Regions from separate parts of the Methylobacterium sp. P5_C11 genome, predicted to be linked through region 2. Evidence: predicted binding sites of a transcription regulator. Region 2 holds the regulator's gene; each other region holds the start of a gene.
What was found. Region 2 encodes LexA, which represses DNA repair genes until DNA is damaged. Its sites were predicted from a motif close to TGTTCNNNNTGTGTTCNG; they were not measured.
Positions count from the first base shown of each region.

Region 1: the regulator LexA is predicted to act here: its motif matches at 2,198-2,215, upstream of ACXJKQ_RS05470 (trna delta -isopentenylpyrophosphate transferase).
Region 3: the regulator LexA is predicted to act here: its motif matches at 1,449-1,466, upstream of ACXJKQ_RS24510 (DUF3072 domain-containing protein).

Region 1 covers NZ_JBFULS010000006.1:45,772-50,042, forward strand. The annotation lists gene ACXJKQ_RS05450 (septation protein A) at 1-455, shown strand, start outside; gene ACXJKQ_RS05455 (DsbE family thiol:disulfide interchange protein) at 458-1,072, opposite strand; gene ccmD (heme exporter protein CcmD) at 1,069-1,212, opposite strand; gene ACXJKQ_RS05465 (heme ABC transporter permease) at 1,223-2,020, opposite strand; gene ACXJKQ_RS05470 (trna delta -isopentenylpyrophosphate transferase) at 2,277-2,951, shown strand; gene ACXJKQ_RS05475 (hypothetical protein) at 2,983-3,294, shown strand; gene ACXJKQ_RS05480 (tRNA1(Val) (adenine(37)-N6)-methyltransferase) at 3,304-4,050, opposite strand; gene ACXJKQ_RS05485 (putative signal transducing protein) at 4,047-4,271, opposite strand.
Region 2 covers NZ_JBFULS010000022.1:14,243-18,513, reverse strand. The annotation lists gene ACXJKQ_RS13735 (ComEC/Rec2 family competence protein) at 1-2,074, shown strand, start outside; gene lexA (transcriptional repressor LexA) at 2,068-2,793, opposite strand; gene ACXJKQ_RS13725 (hypothetical protein) at 3,069-3,518, shown strand; partial or broken gene ACXJKQ_RS13720 (IS3 family transposase) at 3,650-3,956, opposite strand.
Region 3 covers NZ_JBFULS010000067.1:18,854-23,124, forward strand. The annotation lists gene ACXJKQ_RS24500 (polysaccharide biosynthesis/export family protein) at 1-492, opposite strand, end outside; gene ACXJKQ_RS24505 (Flp family type IVb pilin) at 739-921, opposite strand; gene ACXJKQ_RS24510 (DUF3072 domain-containing protein) at 1,165-1,440, opposite strand; gene ACXJKQ_RS24515 (gluconokinase) at 1,609-2,181, shown strand; gene ACXJKQ_RS24520 (Cof-type HAD-IIB family hydrolase) at 2,178-2,999, shown strand; gene ACXJKQ_RS24525 (lytic transglycosylase domain-containing protein) at 3,194-4,183, shown strand.

The sequences.
Region 1 (4,271 bases), on a different contig from region 2:
TCGCGGCGACCGTGGTGGCCCTGGCGATCCACTACGTGATGGTGCGGCGCCTGCCGATCATGCCGCTCGTGTCCGGCGTGGTGGTGGTGGTGTTCGGCGGCCTGACCCTGGCGCTGCAGGACAAGACCTTCATCATGGTCAAGCCGACCATCGTGAACGCCCTGTTCGGCACCGTGCTGCTCGGCGGCCTCGCCTTCGGGCGCTCGCTGCTGTCGGTGGTGCTCGATTCGATGTTCAGCCTCACCGACGAGGGCTGGCGCAAGCTGACCTTCCGCTGGGGCGTGTTCTTCTTCGTCCTGGCGGCCCTCAACGAGCTGGTGTGGCGGACCCAGACGGAGGATTTCTGGGTGAACTTCAAGGTGTTCGGCATCATGCCGATCACCGTGCTGTTCGCCCTGGCGCAGACGCCGCTGCTGACCCGCTACGAGCGCAAGAACCCGCAGCCGGAGGCGTAAGCCTACTGCGCCGCCGCGACCTTGCCGGCGGCGCGGATCCGTGTGAGCACGCTCGCGAAGTTCTCCGGTGTGAGGATGCCGACGAGCTTGTCGCGGATCACACCGTCCGGCCCGATGATGAAGGTCTCGGGCACGCCGTAGACGCCGAAATCGATCGCCGCCCGGCCGCCGGCATCGGCGCCCACCGCGCTGAACGGCACGCCGTGCCGCGCCAGGAAGCGCTGCCCGGCCTCCGGGTTCGGCTCCTTGTAGTCGATGCCGACGAGCCGGATGCCGGGCTCCTTCGCCAGACGCATCAGCATCGGGTGCTCCACCTGGCAGGGGGCGCACCACGAGGCGAAGACGTTGAGCACCGTGATCTGGCCCTTCAGATCCGCGCTGGACAGGCCGGGCACGGGCGCGCCGCCAGCCGTGAGCCCCGGGACGGCGGGCAGCGCGAATTGCGGCACCGGCTTGCCGATCATCACGGACGGCAGGGCGGCCGGGTCGACGCCGGAGCGCAGGCGCAGGAACAGCACGGCAGCGAGCGCCGCGAAGGCGAGCGCCGGCACGATCAGCAGCAGCGAGCGGCGGACCGGCGGCACCGGTCCGGTGGTCTCGTCGAGGGGCGCGGTCACCGCCGGTCCTCGCCGAAGCCCTTCAGGGCGCGCACCTGCGCCCGGCGGTCGCGCAGGGCGTTGCCGACCAGGGCGACCATCACGGCCGCCGTGAACACGTAGGCCGCGAGGATGAAGCCGCCGTGAGACCCGAGATCCATCGCCGCGATCCTAGACCGGTTGGCCGACCGGCATCGGCGCCGGTGTTGGGGTGATGCGCGGCTGGGCGCGGTCGAGGCGCTCGGCCTCGCGGATCGTGAGCGTCCGAACCCGGCGTCGCATGATCTCGGTGCGCATCGCGTAGAGATGCAGGGTCGTCCCGCCGAGCGTCGCGGCGCCGATCATGATCAGCAGGGGGTAGAGCATCGACGGATCGATGGTCGAGCCGCCCATGCGCAGGATCGAGGCCGGCTGGTGGAGGGTCGACCACCAGTTCACCGAGAACTTGATGATCGGCAGGTTCACGGCGCCGACGAGGGTCAGGATCGCCACCGCCCGCGCGGCGCGGTTCGGATCCTCGAGGGTCCGCCACAGGGCGATGATCCCGCAATAGATCAGCAGCAGGATCAGCATCGACGTCAGCCGCGCATCCCAGACCCAATAGGTGCCCCACATGGGCTTGCCCCAGAGGGAACCGGTGACGAGGCAGATCAGCGTGAAGGCCGCCCCGATCGGCGCCGCCGCCCGCTGGGCCACGTCGGCGAGCGGGTGCCGCCAGACCAGGGTGCCGATCGCCGACAGGCTCATCGCCCCGTAGAAGAACACCCCGAGCCACGCGGCCGGGACGTGGATGTACATGATCCGCACGGTCTCGCCCTGCTGGTAGTCGGGCGGCACCACGAAGAAGGTCTGGTACAGGCCGAGCGCCAGGACGCCGAGCGACAGGGCCGTGAGCCAAGGCACCAGCACCCCGGACCACCGCATGAAGTGGCTGGGATTGGACAGGCGGGTCCAGAGGGAAGGCGTCATCGCGGCTGCGGTCTCGGACATCGTCGCCAAGGGTCTACCCTAAGGTGCGGTGCAGCAACAATGCGAAGTCTGGCCGCGTCCGTCCGGCGCTTCGGAGGCGCGACGCCGCGGCGGCACGCGCACCACGAACCCGACGCACGACCCCTTGCGCATGGCGGGCAGATTGCGCATATAGATACGAACAAAAAGAGAACAAAAGAGCAAAATCCAACAAACCTGTGGATGATGCCGTCGAAATTTTCCGGAACGAGCCCGCATGCGAACCGCCGACAAGCAGATCGCCGACATCCTCGTCCGCTACGGCGAGCCCTTCGGGGGCAACGTCTGGCGCGTCCAGGGGACCGCGGTGATCTACCACAAGACCCTGGAGCGCATCGCCGCGCAGGCCGGGATCGTGTTCGAGCCGCCGACGGTCATCCGCGCCGAGCGGGACGAGGCCGTGATCCTGGTGACCGGCCGCCTGCCCGGCGCGAAGCCCGGGACCGACCGCGTCGAGTGGTCGATGGGCGAGGCCCTCGTCAACGTGAACTACCGCGTCTCAGGCAAGCAGGCGGCCTACGTCTACGCGATGGCCGAGAAGCGCGGGAAGGACCGCGTCATCCTCAAGCTCATCGAGCTACACGGTCTGGTCTACTCGGAAGAGGAGGCCGACGAGTTCCGCGCCCATCAGATTCCCGTCCGGGCGGTGGACGAGGATTTCGAGGAACCACCCGCCTTCGACGAGGTCACCGAGGCCGAGGGCGACCTCAAGCGCCGCATCGACGCGGCCGGGACGATCAACGCGGTCACCGACCTGATGCTGGATGGCGACACCCAGGCCGTGCTGGCGACGATGCCTCCCGGCACCCGCGACGAGGTGCGCGACTACGCCAAGGCGCGCCTCGTGGCGCTCGGCTGGCCGAAACGATCGGGTCGCCGCAGCGCCGCCTGAACCTGTTCTCACCCCACCGAAGGAGACCGCCATGCATCGCGCGACGAGCCGCCGCACCATGAAGGCCCGCCGGGATTCCCGCCACGGCTGGAGCATCGAGACCCTGTCCTACAGCCCGACCCGGATCGTCCGCCTGGGGTCCGAGAAGGTTGCGATCCTGTTCCCGCCGGTCGAGCCCGGGGCGTCCTGGCAGCTCTACCCGCATCCCGACACGTTTCCGGGCCTCAATTTCGAGGGTCTGCCCGAGCCGCTGCGCCCGGAATTCCTCGCCTTTCCGGATCTCCCGGAGGTCGAGCGGTTCCTCGGCATCCGCGTCGCGGAGTCTGTCGCGCTGGCGGCGTGAGCCGTCCGGTCAGCGCGGCGGCCAGGGCGCGCCGCGATGGAGCGCTTCGGCTTCCGGGGTAAAACGGCCGTCGGGACCGTGCAGTACCAGCGGCGGGAGCAGGGCCGCCGCCGCGCGGCTGCCCCGGGTCGCGGTGATCAGCACACGGATCGCGGCCGTATCGCCGCGGGCATGGACCGGGCGGATCGCCAGGCCGCCGTAGCGCCCCTTCAGGGCATCCAGGCAGGCCGGGAGCGCGTCGGCCCTGTGGATCAGCCCGAGACGGCCCCCGGGCCGCAGGATCGCCGTGCAGGCGCGGATCCAGGCCTCCAGGCTACCCTCCGCAAAGGTATGGGCGGAGGCCCGGCCGGGATGGGGCGACGCGCGGTGGCTGCCGGCCGCGAAGAACGGTGGATTGGTGAGAACCACGTCGAACCCGTCCGGCTGGAGGCCGGCGGCGCGGCGCTCCGCTGCCGGGGCGAGGACGTCGGCCACCAGAACCTGCGCGTCGATCCCGTTGCACGCTGCGTTCGCCCGCGCCTGCTCGGCAAGGGCGGGGTCTCGCTCCACCAGCGTCGGCTTGAGGCCTGGTACCAGCACGGCGCAGGCGAGGCCGACCGCGCCGGTCCCGGCGCCGACATCGCAGACCCGATCCCCGGCCCCCGGAACGAGCAGCCGAGCGAGCAGCACGGCATCGGTCCCGGCCCGGTGCGCGCCCTTGGGAGGCTGATGCAGGCGCAGGAGGCCGCCGAGGAAGGCGTCCGGCTCCGATGTCACGGCTGGCGCAACTCGTGGGCGATCCCGGCATCGGCCAGCAGCCGCCGGGCCTGCGCTTCGTGGTCGTGCGCGACGAGCAGACGCTGTCCGAAGACGCCGATCGAGCCCTCCATCAGGCTCATGTGGCTGTCCGCCACGAGGACCGGGATCTCGGCCGCCTCAAGGACCGAGCGGGCGAACCCGATCAGCACGACATCGTTGGCGCGGATCAGCTCGATCAT
Region 2 (4,271 bases):
GCCCCTGATCGGCGCGGGTCTCGCCCTGGCGCCGACCCCGATCCTGGGGGCGCGGCCGGCGGCCCTGGCGCTGGCCCTCGGCGTGGCGGCCGCGTTCCTCGGCTTCGCGGCGGCGACCTGGCGGGTCGCGCAGGTCGCCGCCCCGATCCTCACCCGCACCACCATCGGCCCGCTGGTCGGGATGGTCGAGGCGCTCGACGAGCGGGAGGTCGGCGCCCGACTGATCATCCGCGTCGAGACCTTCGCGGGGCTCGCGCCGGAGTCGCGGCCGGTGCGGGTGCGGGTCTCGTTCCGCAGGACCCCCATCCCGCGCCCCGGGGACGTCGTCGCCGCCACCGCCCGGCTGCTGCCGCCGCCGGAGGCCGCCCGGCCGGGCGGCTACGACTTCGCCCGGGACGCGTATTTCCAGGGACTCGGCGCGGTGGGCTCGCTCGTCGGCGCGGTCGCGATCCGGGCGCCGACCGAGCCGCCGCCCATGAGCCTGCGCCTCGCCGCTCTGCTGGACGAGGCCCGCAACGCGCTGACCCGCCGGATCGCGCAGGCCGCAGGGGGACAAGCGGGCGCGGTGGCGGCGGCTCTTGTAACGGGCAAGCGGGGACTGATCGCGCCGGCGACCAACGACGCGCTCCGCGCCGCCGGAATCTACCACGTGGTGTCGATCTCGGGGCTCCACATGGTGCTGGCCGCCGGCGTGGTCTTCTGGCTGGTGCGGGCGGTCCTCGCCGCGGTGCCGTACTGCGCGCTGGTCTGGCCGATCAAGAAGATCGCCGCCGGCTTCGCCATGGTCGGGGTCACCGCCTACTGCGCCTTCTCGGGCTGGGACATCGCCGCCGAGCGCTCCCTGATCATGACCCTGATCATGCTGGGCGCGATCCTGGCGGACCGGCCGGCCCTGTCGATGCGCAACCTCGCGCTGGCCGCCCTGATCGCCCTCGCCCGGGAGCCCGAGGGCCTGCTCGGCCCGAGCTTCCAGATGTCGTTCGGCGCCGTGGCCGGGCTGATCGCCTGCGCCCGGCTGATCGACGGGCGGCTGTTCGTGCGCCCCGGGGCGGGGCGGCTCGGGCGGCTCGTCGGCACCGGCCTCTCGGCGGTGACCGGGACCCTGGCCACGACCCTCGTGGCCCAGATCGCGACCGCGCCCTTCGCCACCTATCATTTCCAGACGGTTCAGCCCTTCGGGCTTGTCGGGAACGCACTGACCCTGCCGCTGGTCTCCCTCGTGGTGATGCCGTCGGCGGTGATCGGGATCCTGGCCTATCCCTTCGCCCAGGACCGGCCGATCTGGTGGCTGATGGGTCAGGCGGTGGGGGGCATGCTCGTCGTCTCCGACTGGATCGCCGGGTTCGAGCGGGCGATCGTCGTCGTGCCGGCCTTCGGCACGTCGGCGCTGATCCTGCTGACCCTCGGCCTGCTGCTGGCGACGCTCCCAGCCTCGCGCCTGCGCTGGCTCGCCCTGGCGCCTGCCCTGGTCGGCCTCGTCCTCGCGGCCAGGCCGGACCGTTACGACCTCTACGTCGACCGACAGGGCGCAGGAGCCGCGGTCCGGGGGCCAGACGGACGCCTCACGGTGCTGGGCAGCCCTTCCGGCTTCGTCCTCGAGCAATGGCTGAAGGCGGACGGTGACGGACGGCGGCCCGCAACGCTGGTCGCACCGCAGGGCAGCGGCCGCTGCGACCACCTCGGCTGCACGGCGCGCCTGCCGGACGGCCGAGCGGTGGCCCTCGTCCGGGATCGGCGCGCCTTCCCGGAGGATTGCGCCCGCGCCGCAGTGGTGATCACCGGCCTCGTGGCGCCCCCGACCTGCACGCGCCCGCTGGTGATCGACCGGCGCGTCCTCACCGCCCACGGAGCGGTCGCCCTCCGGGCCGAGGGTGACGGTTTCGCCACCCGGTACACCCGTGCCGACGGCCGCGCCGTACCCTGGCGGCCGGGACCGGCACGTGAGCCGCGCCTGCGGACGCCCGTCACATCCGGGTCGGACGGATCCCACACCGCGGAGGCTCCGCCTCCGGAAACCGACGGGTCAGGCAACGGCGCCGTCTCCGGCGACGCGCCCGCCGAGCCGCTTCAGTAGCGGCGGACGAGGCTGACCAGGCGTCCCTGGATGCGCACCCGGTCGGGCCCGAGCACGCGGGTCTCGTAGGCCGGATTGGCGGCTTCCAAGGCGATCGAGGAGCCCCGGCGACGCAGGCGCTTGAGGGTCGCCTCCTCGTCGTCGATCAGGGCCACGATGATGTCGCCGGTGTTGGCAGTGTCCTGCTTGCGGATCACCACGAGGTCGCCGTCGAGGATGCCGGCCTCGACCATCGAGTCGCCGCGCACCTCAAGGGCGTAGTGCTCGCCGCCGGCCACGAAGTCCGGCGACAGGGTGATGGCGTGGCTCTGGTTCTGGATCGCGGAGACCGGCGTGCCGGCCGCGATCCGGCCCATCACGGGAATCGAGATGGCGCGGCCGGCCTCGTCGAGGATCCGCGTGCTCGCCGGTGCGGGCGGCTGCTTGGACTTGCCGCCCTCGACCACGCTCGGCGTGAACCGGCGAGGCTCTGCCGAAGCCGCGGTCGGGGGCGCCTGGGTCAGGCTCTCGGGGATGCGGATCACCTCGATGGCACGCGCCCGATTCGGCAGGCGCCGCAGGAAGCCGCGCTCCTCGAGGGCCGTGATCAGCCTGTGGATGCCCGATTTCGACTTGAGGTCGAGGGCGTCCTTCATCTCGTCGAAGGACGGCGGGACACCGCATTCCTGCATCCGGCTCTGGATGAATCGCAGGAGGTCCAGCTGCTTGCGCGTGAGCATCGACGGGGGACTCGCGGCTTGGCGGACCGCCACGTGACGGTCTCCGAAACAAATCACGAACAGGTTAAACGTTCCGCAAGTGTTCTGCAAGGGCGGGACCGCTACGCTTGGACCGGTGTCGGCCCGGCCATGCGGCCGATCCGGCGCCTCGCCGGACGGGACGGGCCGAGAAACGCATTGACGGCGCAAGCGGAGCCGTTTCAATGCTGGCCCGTGCCCCGCCGGAGAGGCGGCGGATCCGGGACGCGGGCCGGGACCAGCTTGGAATGACGCGGATGCGACGACCCGCAGCTCTGCTGCCCCTCGGCCTCGCCGCCCTCGGCCTCGCCGGCTGCACCACCGGGTTTTCCTATATCTCGCGGAACTATGTGGCGCTCACCCCTCAGGTGGTGACGATCGGCTGCAAGGAGCCCTACGAGGTCTACGATAACCGGCAGCAGCGCCGGATGCTGATCGTCTCGAACGCCCTGCGCGAATATGCCGGCTGCAACCTGAGCGAGGCGCGGATCGATCCGGAGCCGGACGCGACCCGGGTGAAGCGCTTCCGCACCGCCGCCCGGGCCTATCTCGACGAGACGGTGCGGGAAGATTGCCGGATCACCGGCGAGACCGTGTTCGATCCGCTGAAGAGCGAATTCGCCTACGCGTGCGACGCGCCGATCGAGCGGCGCGGCACGGTGGTTCCGCGCCTGCCAGGCCGCAATCCGGGTCTCGGCCCGCGCTAGCACCACTTTGGGAAATTGATATCAGGGCGGGTGTTCGAAGGCGACTTTACTATTCGGGCCGCGCGGCGTCTGCAGCCTGTTGAGGAGATCGAGGATGGCCGACGGGGCCGCTTCCGGCAAAGGGGTGGCGCTCGCGTAGGGCCTGCTCCCTTGAACTTCCGATTACCCGGGTCGCGGGGGGCCGGCCGCAGCTGGATCGGGCACGGTGGTGCGGACCCTGCGCCCGCGCACCACGACGCTGGCCAAGCCCATCGCCCGCATCAGCCGGGCGACCGTGCCGCGCGCCACCGCGATCTCCTTGCGGGCGAGCTGACGCCACGCCTTCCTGAGCCAGCAGACGCCGAAGTTCGCCGCTTGAACGCGCCGGATCTCGGCCATCAGCATCGCGTCGCGCCTAGCCCGAGCCGACAGCCGCTCCGGATCGGCCTGCCGTTCAGCGTCCTGCTCCTATGCAGCGCTGCCGAGTTCGCAGCAATCCGCAACKGAATCAAGACGAGACAGATTAAGAGAAAAAGTCCGGATAGCTCGCGTCTTTGCTGCCAAATACAAGCTTTATATTTTGTTTTTCAAAAATATAGGTACCACGCATGACCTAAAGCTGAGTATATAGACGGATCATTACGCTACCCGTGCGTCTCTCCCGCGAACGCGTCGAGACCCGTGAGAGTCCCGCCATCCGTCCCGAGCGAACATATTCGCGGTAATATTGGTCACGTTCAAAAGTCGATCTGTTTTGATCGACCAATACGGCAA
Region 3 (4,271 bases), on a different contig from region 2:
CGGCTGGATGGCCTTGCCGGCGAGTTCGTTCTCGATGAGCGTCTGGACGTCCTGGGTGCGGCGGCCGGCGACCTTGATGCGGCCGGCATAGGGTACCGAGATGGCGCCGTCGCGCCCGACGGGCTGCTCGGGGATGAGGGCGGATTTGGAGCCGGCGGAGAAGCGGTCGGCCACCAGCGGRCCGGAGAACAGGCCGCCGGAGCCGGCTTCCCAGACGGAGACCGAGACCATGTCGCCGATGCCGATGACCGGCTCGGAGGAGGGGCGGTGGTCGCCGAAGGAGGCGAGCAGGCTGTCCAGGGGCCGGCCGCGCAGGGCCTCGACCACCGAGGGGGTGACGTCGATGATCTCGTAGCGGGCGAGCATGCCGCCATCGGCGGTGGCCACCTCCGCACCGGCCTGGATCGCGCTCGCCGTCGGACCCGCCGCGGGCAGGTACGTGCAGCCCGACATCGCCGTGACGGCGAGCAGGACGTAGGGAAGTTTGCGCATCCAGATGTTGCCCATCGGTATTGCCGAGCCTGTGCCTAGCCCATAGCCGCCCGGGTGTCCGTAGCGGGTGAGCCACACCTCGCCCGCCACGGCCGAGAGCGCCGAGTCATCCTCGTTAAGCACAGCTTTTTCGGGGCGCTCGGGGAAAAAAGGCCGGGCACACGCCAGACGTCGGCAATATCGGGATACAAAAGCGAACTGGAGCGGGGTGTTCTCGCGCGCCACGATCCGGGTGGGGACGGGCGTTCAGTTCGACTGGGTCACGGCGGCGCTGATCGTATCGTAAACGACACTGACCCGCGACGTGTAGAACCGAAGGCTTCCGACGACGGCCAGGAAGATCAGGCCGGCGATCAGGGCATATTCAATGGCCGTGGTTCCGCGCCCGTCCCGGGAAAAGCGCACCGCCGCGGCCCCCAGTCGATCCATCGGACCGGACATCGACCGCGTTCGGACCGCGCGCCTTCCGATACTGCCGCGCCCCGGCTCGTGCATGGTCGAACGCGCCTTCACTTCCAGTCGCCTGCGTGGCCTCACGCACCGCCAGTCACGGTAGCCCCCCGGCGATTGCCGCCGGCTTAATGAAGTGCTCGAAACAGGGCGGTTGCGGCGGTTCCAGCTGGGATATGCACCGGGAAGGTCGCGGCCCGTGGGCACGCGACCGGGCGCGGCTCACGCGTGGCCGGCCTTGTGGCGGAGATCGTCGATTCGCTTCGAGGCCTCGGCCTTGTCGAGATCCGGATCGAACGCCGCCGGCTCCTTGGCTTCCTCGGACAGAGTCTTGAGATAGGACGCCTGCGCCCCGGTCATCGGCTCTCCGCCGGTGGTCCACTGGTCCGGATCCTTGATCTGATTCGACACGTCCTTCGGATCGGTCTTGGGATTGTCCCGAGAGGCCGCGGCCTTCGGGTCGGACTTCGAGGGCGCCTTCGCGGTCGTCTGTGCCATGGCCATTCTGTTCCTGAAATGTTCCAATTCGCTTCGGGGAACGCGCGGTCGACGGTGCGGTTCCTCCGCGGCTGGAGGCCGTCCGGCTGGCGGGGGCGATCTTCCCTTCTTCGCGTCCGCTCCTATTGATGGGGCGTCCGGGGTGCCGGGGAGTCAGGGGTGGTCCAGATGACGTCCCAATCGCAGCCGGCGCCCGATGCCGCCGGCGCCCAGGTCCTCGTGGTCATGGGCGTCTCGGGCTCCGGGAAGAGCACCGTGGCGGCGCTGATCGCCGAGAAGCTCGGCTGGATCTTCGTGGATGGCGACAGCTTCCACACGCCGGAACACGTGGCAAAGATGCAGGCGGGTCACGCCCTCGACGACGCGGATCGCGCGCCGTGGCTGGCCCGGATCGCGGCCTGGATCCGCCAGCGTCTCGCGGCCGGGGAATCAGGCGTCGTCGTCTGCTCGGCCCTGCGCCGGGCCTACCGGAACGTCCTGATCCAGGGCAGCCGGCGGGTGCGCCTCGTCTATCTGGACGGCGACAAGGCCCTGATCGCGCGGCGCCTCGCCGGGCGCCAGGGCCACTTCATGGCGCCGCAGCTCCTCGACAGCCAGTTCGCCGTCCTGGAGGTTCCCGGCCCCGACGAGCATCCGATCGCGGTCGGGATCCTCGAACCGCCCGGGGCGATCGCCGACCGGGTCGTGGCGGAGCTCGCCGCGGAGGCGCGCGGGACAGCGAGAAAGGGTCTGACGCGATGACCACGGAATCCGGCAAGGCCGCGGGGATCGCGCTGGTGATCTCGGACGTCGACGGCACCCTGGTCACCGGCGACAAGCGCCTGACCGCGGCGACGGTGACGGCCGTGCGGCGGCTGCGCGCGGCCGGGATCGGGTTCAGCATCGCGTCGGCGCGGCCGCCGATCGGGCTGCGGAGCCTCGTCGCCGAACTCGATCTCGACCTGCCGATGGGCGCGTTCAACGGCGCGAGCGTGGTCCGGCCGGACCTGTCGGCACTCGAGGAGCGCACCATCCCGGAGGCAGCGGCCCGGTCGGCGCTCGACCGGCTCCTGGCCGAGGGGCTCGACGTCTGGGTCTTCACCGGAGGCGCGTGGTGCCTGCGCGATCCGGCCGGCCCCTACACCGACCTCGAGCGCCGCACGATCGGGACGGAGCCGCGTGTCGTGGCCGATCTCGGGACCCTCATGGGAAGCGCCGCCAAGATCGTCGGCGTCAGCCGCGACCCCGCTCATCTCGCTGCCTGCGAGGCGCGGATCGGCGCAGCCCTGGCGGACCGCGCCACCGTCCACCGCTCGCAGCCCTACTACCTCGACGTGACGCCTCCCCATCTCGACAAGGGCCGGTTCGTCGCATGGATGAGCGCGCATCTCGCCATCCCGCCCGAGCGGATCGCCACCTTCGGCGACGCCGGCAACGATCGTCCGATGTTCGCGCAGAGCGGCTTCTCGGTGGCCATGGGCAATGCCGAGGCGGCCGTGAAGGCGGCCGCGCGCGCCGTCACGGACGGCAATGACGCGGACGGCTTCGCCCGCGGGGTCGAGCGCTTCATCCTGCCCTGAAAGGCGGAGAGCGTCCGCTCGCCCCCCCGAGGATTGCCCCGCCGAGCCCTCCACAGGGCGCAGGCCTGTGGCGTGCGGATCACAGACGCCGCCGACACCCCGGCCGCCCACAGGCTGCCGAACCGGGGCCGCTTTCCGGCCTCATTTGCCCGCGACCTAGCTTGACCAGAGAACAAGCAGCACCGGGTCTCGGAATGCATCGCCTAATCCTGGCCGCCGCCCTCGCGGTCGTGCCCGCCGTCGCCTTCGGGCAGGGCGCGCACGACAACATCGACGCGTTGATCGAGCAGCAGGCCAAGGCGAACGGCGTTCCGGCAAGCTTCGTCCACGCGGTGGTCAAGCGCGAGAGCAACTACAATCCGCGGGCCAAGGGCGGCAGTGCCCTGGGCCTGATGCAGATCAAGCACGCGACCGCGCGCAGCCTAGGCTACACCGGCGATGCCGCGGGCCTGTACGATCCGGCGACGAACCTGCGCTACGGCGTGGCCTACCTCGCAGGCGCCTACCGCACCGCCCAGGGCAATATCTCCCAGGCCTACCAATACTACAATCGCGGCTACTACTACGCGGCCAAGCGCCAGGGCATCTCCACCGAGGTCGCCGCGGTGGTGGCGCCCGTGGCGGCTTCGGCCAGCGCCCTGGCGAGCCTGTTCGGCGGCGGCGCCGCCGACACACGGACCGCAGCCGCTTCGGCCCTGGCCTACGCACCGACCCCGACCGCGGTGGCGGAGACACCGACCGAGTCGGTCGAGGTGCCGCTGCCGCCCCGCCGCCCCGCCGCCCTGGCCGGCGCGACGATTCAGCTCGCCAGCCTGTCCATCGAGCCGGTCGCCGCGACCCCGGCCGCTCTCGCGCCGACGGCTTCGGCGACCGCGGCGCAGGCGGCAGAGGCCCCGGCCGTGGAGGTTCCGCTGCCGCCGCGCCGGCCCGCGGGCCTGGGCAGCGCGGTCGCGGGAACCGGCGCGTCCCCGGCGCAGATCGCGGAACTCCGCCTCTCGCCGCAGGCCACCGCCCCGATGCCCCTCGCCGCCGCACCGGCACCGGGGGCCGAGGCGACGGCCGAAGCGGTCGAGGTGCCGCTGCCACCGCGTCGTCCGTCGCTCCAGATGCTGGCCGCCGCGACGCCGCGGCGCGCGCCGTCCGCAGAGCCCGTGCGCGAGGCCGCGGCCCTGCCGTCCGAGTAGCATCGCCGCCCGCGAGCCCTCCGCTGGACCGGCCGTCTGCCCACACAAGGATCATGCCCAAGGCTTGACCATCGCACCGTTCCGCAAC